3 regions of the Paenibacillus sp. FSL H8-0261 genome follow, and region 2 is predicted to be linked to each of the others. Evidence: riboswitches for the same ligand, from Rfam matches in the RefSeq annotation. Region 2 holds a riboswitch; each other region holds the start of a gene.
What was found. Region 2 has a riboswitch for cobalamin ahead of MHI27_RS02390 (anaerobic ribonucleoside triphosphate reductase). Riboswitches for the same ligand answer to the same signal wherever they lie in the genome.
Positions count from the first base shown of each region.

Region 1: linked by a shared signal. The riboswitch ahead of metE (5-methyltetrahydropteroyltriglutamate--homocysteine S-methyltransferase) and the one ahead of MHI27_RS02390 (anaerobic ribonucleoside triphosphate reductase) in region 2 are both predicted to bind cobalamin.
Region 3: linked by a shared signal. The riboswitch ahead of MHI27_RS04060 (S-layer homology domain-containing protein) and the one ahead of MHI27_RS02390 (anaerobic ribonucleoside triphosphate reductase) in region 2 are both predicted to bind cobalamin.

Region 1 is NZ_CP150297.1:5,084,134-5,086,403, reverse strand. It holds gene MHI27_RS22690 (undecaprenyl-diphosphate phosphatase) at 1-479, shown strand, start outside; cobalamin riboswitch at 737-943, shown strand; gene metE (5-methyltetrahydropteroyltriglutamate--homocysteine S-methyltransferase) at 1,097-2,270, shown strand, end outside.
Region 2 is NZ_CP150297.1:541,846-544,115, forward strand. It holds gene MHI27_RS02390 (anaerobic ribonucleoside triphosphate reductase) at 1-1,113, opposite strand, end outside; cobalamin riboswitch at 1,330-1,565, opposite strand; gene MHI27_RS02395 (MTH1187 family thiamine-binding protein) at 1,940-2,248, shown strand.
Region 3 is NZ_CP150297.1:926,765-929,034, forward strand. It holds gene MHI27_RS04050 (hypothetical protein) at 13-348, shown strand; gene MHI27_RS04055 (hypothetical protein) at 411-584, shown strand; cobalamin riboswitch at 676-877, shown strand; gene MHI27_RS04060 (S-layer homology domain-containing protein) at 1,042-2,270, shown strand, end outside.

The DNA of each region.
Region 1 (2,270 bases), 2.3 Mb from region 2:
ATTTATTCTCTACATCCACCGTGTTAATCGGTCTAGTAGTCGGTGCTGTATTAATGATTATTGCGGATCTATTCGGACCAAAGAAGATTCAAACGGAGAGTGTCGATCAGATTACATATAAGCAGGCGCTAGGTGTTGGTCTGGTCCAGTGCTTCTCCTTGTGGCCGGGATTTTCTCGTTCCGGGTCGACGATTTCTGGTGGTGTTCTTCTGGGTATGAGTCATCGCGCTGCTGCTGATTTCACGTTTATTATGGCTGTTCCAATCATGGCAGGCGCCAGTTTACTCTCACTGATGAAGAACTGGCAATATTTCACCATCGATGCCCTGCCGTTCTTCATTGCAGGCTTTATCAGTGCCTTTGTATTTGCACTATTATCGATGCGTTTCTTCTTGAAATTGATCAACCGGATTAAGCTTTTACCATTTGCTATATATCGCATAGTACTTGCTGCAGTAGTATATTTCGTGTTTTTCTAAATCCGTTATAAGGAATCGATATAACAAAAGCCCCCGTAATCTATTGCAGATGACGGGGGCTTTCACGTATGATGACATCAGATTTAAGACACTCACTTTATCCTTATAATTCTCGCATAAACGCTTACCGTCCTTAAAAGGACGCTGAAGGCGTTTTAGCTTATGGATGATAAGAAAGTATAAGTATCACGAAATACTTTCTTATAATTCTCGCATAAACGCCTACCGTCCGTATAAGGACACCGAAGCGTTTTAGCTTGACAATATCGGAGACAGGTGCTTGCCGGAAATTAGTAATTCGGTAGGCTTAATAGGGAAATTCGGTTTGAAGCCGATGCGGTCCCGCCACTGTAACGGAAGAGTCCATAGCAACATATGTCACTGGCAATTTACTACTGCTGGGAAGACTGCTAAGGATGTTGACACCGCTAGCCAGGAGACCTGCCTGTTTCAACAGCACTGCTTCACCTACGGAGGATAGGAAGGTGTTAGACGTTAACCATAGGTATATTATGGGCGTCTTTCCCTTTGACTTTTTTAGGGAAGGGCGCTCTTTTTTATAGGAATGCAAGTGATATCGAGTCCAAAATAAGAAGATGGAGAAGGGGAGCTGCAAAGTGACGAACAAAGTAAAAGTAAGCAATCTTGGCTATCCAAGAATCGGAAAAAACCGCGAGTGGAAGAAAACGTTGGAAGCCTTCTGGGCGGGAAAAATAAATGAGGAAGCGTTCCGTACTGAAATGACAGGAATTCAGCTTCAGCATTTGAAGACTCAGCAGGAGGCAGGCATTGATTTAATTCCGGTAAATGATTTTACGTTCTACGATCATGTGCTAGATACAGCTGTAATGTTCGGGATCGTACCTCCACGTTATGCGTATGATGGTGGCGACATTGGGCTTGATCTTTATTTTGCGATGGCTAGAGGAAATGCTGAGGCTACCGCTTGCGAGATGACTAAATGGTTCAATACGAACTATCATTACATCGTTCCAGAGATCGGTGCACAAACGCCGCGTCTGACCGAGAATAAACCACTGGCAGCTTATCGTTTTGCCAAGTCCCAAGCGGGAATTGAGGGTAAACCTGTGGTTTTAGGCCTTTATACATTCCTTAAGTTGTCAAAAGGATTTGCATCTGCGGATATTGCGAAGATTGCTGCTCGGTTTCTTCCGGTTTACGTTCAGCTGTTGCAGGAACTGAAGCAAGAAGGAGTAAGCTGGGTACAAATTGATGAACCAGCGATTGTTACAGGAATTAATGAATCAGAATTATCCTTACTTCACTCGATTTACACAGAAATTGCTGAATCCGTGCCTGGATTAAATATTATTCTGCAGACTTACTTTGAAGCTGCTGAACCGCTGGAGGCACTGTTCAAGCTTCCGGTACAAGGTTTAGGTCTCGATTTTGTCCATGATGGAGGGACGAACCTGGCATCGATTGAACGTCTTGGCTGGCCTGAGGATAAGTGGCTGGGAGCGGGTATTATTGACGGACGCAACATCTGGCGCTCGGATCTGGATGCTAAGCTGCAGCTGATCAAGAAGCTGAGTGTACATGTACCGCTTGATCGTCTTATTCTACAGCCTTCTTGCAGTTTGCTGCATGTTCCGGTTACTGTTCAGGGTGAGGTGAAGCTGAAGGCAACCGTCAAGGCTGCTTTAGCTTTTGCTGATGAGAAGCTTAGAGAGCTTGGCCTGCTTGCTGCAGCCTTAGAGGGTACAGCAGAAGCTGCTGCTGCGTTGACAGCCAGTCGCGAAGCCCTTACGGCCTTCCGTGCACTTCCTG
Region 2 (2,270 bases):
GCCGTGTGCCAGACCGAGCCGAACCAGATTCAGTGTATTAAAGGAAAGGTTGCCCTTCCCGGAGCAATGATTACGCCCAAAACGGTCACCGAGCACTCGGGTGCGGCAGCCCATTGTAGCAAATTCCGTATCAGGATCACTTGGATCATAATACTGCAAGTTGAGCGGAGCGTCCAGATTAGCGAAGTTCGGATAAAGTCTGCGTGCAGAACATTCCGCCGCTTTTAGGAACAATTCATAGTTAGGATCACCTTGCTGTTGATTGACTCCTTGCTTGCATTTGAAGATTTGAATCGGGAACACAGGTGTTTCTCCGCTGCCAAGTCCGTTCATCGTTGCTGTTAGCAGGGAGCTGATCACAAGCTGACCTTCTGGTGAAGTACAAGTACCATAATTGATGCTGGTAAACGGAATTTGCCCACCGGATCGGCTGGACATGGTGTTGAGATTATGTACCATACTTTCAGCCGCTTGCAGGGTTTCGATTTCGGTTTCCTTTAGTGCAAAACGAAACGCTTTTGGATATAACTCCGCCAGATCGGTCCGACTCATTGTAATCTCGCCCAAAGAATCATTAGCTTGTCCCTCATCAAAATAATCCAGACCCTTGCGGAACAGCTTAGCGAAGGATTTGGTTACATAAGGTGCAAGATCATAGTCGAGCTTATTGGCGGATACGCCGCCATATTGAGCATTTTGCTGGGATTGAAAAATAATTGCTACCAGTGACATAGCTGTCATTATGGAGTTCGGAGGACGAACACTGCCGTTGCCGGTGTTGAAGCCTTCGCGGAGAAGCTTATCAAACGGGATAAAAATGCAGTTAGTCGTTCCGATTGCGTATTGATCCAGATCATGCACATAGACGACATTGTCATCAATGGCTTGCACTAGCTGCGGCGGCATCGTAAAGTTGCGGGCATACCATTTTGAATATTCACTGCCGAACTTGCTCATTTTACCGGAGAAACTCTCTCCGTTCAAATTGGCATTCTCGCGCAGCAAGTCCAAATCCCGGCTGTCGATAATATCGCGTCCTAAATCAATGAGCTCTTCTAAAAGAACTTCTCGTGCATTTGTTGTACCGTTAAATTGTCTCTCCAACAACGTCATTGTATAGCTCTCCTCTCAGTCTATCGTCTTATCATTAAGAAGTTCGACCGCATGAGCGGCCGTATATTCATTGTGATCTCATAAAAAAAGCATCCTCTAGCGAGGATGGCAGAAAATGCCCGATGCGTTATGTAAATATCCACACAGATATTTGTAGTGGCCTCTAAGAAGATGACCGCATGCGGACACCGTTCCTGTTCCTCGCAGGCACTCATAGTTGGTGTCGTCGAAACAGGCAGGTCTCCTGGCTTCCGTAGGACCTCTCAGCGCCTTCCCAAGGGGGCTCTTACCCCTCAGTGGCTTCTGCCAGGAGATCTGCCCATCTTAAGCTTCTAAAAGCTTGTAAGGGGCATCCGGTTACAGTGGCGGGACCGCAGCGGATTTTCACCGTACTTCCCTATTAAGCTCTGATTCCGATAAAGGATCAAAGCGCCTGTCTCCACTATATTTTGTTGTCGTTAGATAAAAATAACCCAAGATGTTGTGTTTGTAAACAGTTTTTTAGAAAACCCGCGCGGGGAGCGGGTTCTTCAAAAGTACTCCACAAATGATCCACAGGCTGTCCATAAGTAATCCACAATTGATCCACAGGCATATAAAAAATGATTCATAAATTGTCCGAAAAGATGCCACAAAGAGTCCATAAATGTAGTGCAGATGACCCTAGAATTCATGTTAAAAAAAATACTTGTGGCGAAAGTCATATTTCGGAGAATTTTGGGGAAAGAAGAAGGGGCATAATAAAGCTGAGATCATTTGTGGGAGAGCGGTGGAGTTGTTACAATAGAAGGACACACATACTTTAAAATTCCGAGGAGGTATTCTCATGCCTATTGCTGAAGTAACCGTTATTCCGATTGGAACAGGTAGTACGAGCCTTAGCAGCTATGTTGCGGATATGCAGCGAGTGCTGAAGACGGTAGAAGGGATTACTTATGAGCTTACATCCATGGGTACAATCATCGAAGGGCCTCTTCAGCGTATTTTTGCTGCAGTCGAAGCGCTGCACGAGTCTCCTTTTGCCGCAGGTGCAGAGCGTGTCTCTACCTCACTTAAAATAGACGACCGCCGCGATAAACCCTCCACTAGCCGTGGAAAGCTGGAGTCTGTGGAGCGTAAACTACAGGTGGAATAGCAGTTTGGGAGAGTAGGGAAAT
Region 3 (2,270 bases), 380 kb from region 2:
GAGGGCAATCCAGTGAGCAGATTTCATTACATAGGCTCGGCTACAGAGCTTCCGTTAGGAGAAAGAGGCAGTGTACTGTCAGCAAAGACATATAATGAAGTGAAAAATTCCCTGGAGTATAAGAAACAAAGAGAGGCTCTGCGCCTGCAAGGCATAATTCCTTTGGATGACATCGCAGATCTATCTCATTTAAGAGATGAGGACTGTCTTGTATATGACTCGGAAGAAGATGCAGCGGGAATTTTTATAGAGGAACTTGGGTATTGGAACGATGAGATTCGCAAGCATTTTCGGAGTCCGTATGTGTACCGGATTTCACCGAATTGGGGTGGCTTCTCTCTAAGCTAAAAGATACTCTACCGGGATCGTATAACGCCTCACTCAAGTGTTGTAAGGAGTTATTTAAGCTTATGACAGATTATGGGGTATCTGGTGCCGAGTTTGAGCTTTATACATGCTGGGCTGAGGAAGAAGGGCTCCCACGTAATAAAAAGTATGATCGAATCTTTGATTTGGTCTCTTTGTCACTGGAGGATGGTTTTGAGCTGAGAGAAAAAGAGTATATTGTGGTTAAAATGATTTGATATTCAATAGGATTATCGCTAACTACTCGTTATACAAAAAACAAATATTGCATGACAAAAGCATATATATTAGATATGATGAAGCATGGAAAAATTAATATTAGCAATAGGTGCCAATTATGAATGTTTCGGAAATACAATCATAGATTGGTTAAATGGAAAGCGGGTGTGAATCCCGCGCGGTCCCGCCGCTGTGAAAGAGGAGTCCTTGCAAGGTACCACTGGGAAACTGGGAAGGTAGCAAGGGTGATGATACTTGAGCCAGAATATCTGCCTGTTTCTGATACACCGTTAAACTCTACGAGCGATAGAGAGGTGTTTGATATAGTATATGCCTGCTATTGTTGCGGTTCACTATCTTAAACCTCTTGACGTTATGTTGAGTGGTTTTTTTGTAGTGCTATGAAAGTTTATTCTGTTTTTTAACATAGGAAGAGAAGGGAAGGGTTATGGAAACATGAAGAAAAATAAGTTTTTAGCTTGGTTACTTATTGTAGCAGTATTTATTACAACGTTCTCTACAAGCGTAATCCCGGCTCATGCGAATGAAGCAATTGCCGATAGTGCAGTTGTAACAACAGAGGTTGATCAAGCTCTAGTAGAGCAGATTAATGCGCTAGTACAAGAGCCAGATACAGAGAAGCCTACGATTTCAATAGAAGGTATACAAGATAAACAGGAAGTATCCAGTAAAGATGTAAGCTTCAAAGTAGTGGTTACAGACAATGTCTATAAAGACATTATTCCAGTAGTAAAGCTGAACCAAGTCGTTCTGTCAGCTACTAATGGTGAGTACAAAGCATCTCTAAACCCAGGTAGTAACGTAATCGCAGTAACAGCTATAGATGGCGCAGGAAACAAAGCAGATAATGTAACCTATCAGGTTACTTATAAAATCACTGCTAAAGAACAGTTAGATAAAAGCTTGGCCTACATCGTTAACACCGTAAAGAATCCTTCATTTGGAACAGGTAGCGGAGAATGGTCGATTCTTTCTCTAGCACGTGCGAACTACAAAGTACCTAACGGTTATTACAATCTCTATTACAACAATGTAGCTACGCGAATAGCAACGATAATTAAGGATGGAAAACTCGACGCTAGTAAAAGCACAGAGAATTCCAGAGCCATTCTAGGACTTACCTCTATCGGAAAAGATATCACGAATGTTGCAGGTCATGATCTAAGAAATGCACTCGCTGATTATCAATATATTCAGAAGCAAGGGAACAACGGTCCCATATTTGCTCTGATTGCACTAGATAGTCATAACTATGAGATTCCAGTATTATTCCCTGATCCTGATGAGAAGGGAGTTATATATCAAAGCACAAGAGAAAACCTGGTTCAGTACATCTTAGATAGAGAAGTTAAAAAAGGTGCAGCAGATGCCGGGGGCTGGGCTTTAGGTGTAACCAAAGCCGACGTCGATATGACCGGGATGGCGATGCAAGCACTTGCGCCTTATTACGCAAAGGATCCTAATGTAAAAGCTGCCGTGGATCGGGCGATTGCATGGTTATCGAGTGTACAAAATGCTCAAGGCGGATTTACAAGCTGGGGAAGCACAAGCAGTGAGAGCATTGCACAGGTTGTTGTTGCCTTAACTGGCGTAGGCGTAGATCCGCACAGTGACCCTAGGTTTATTAAAGAAGGAAATTCACTTATAGATGCTTTACTTAGCTT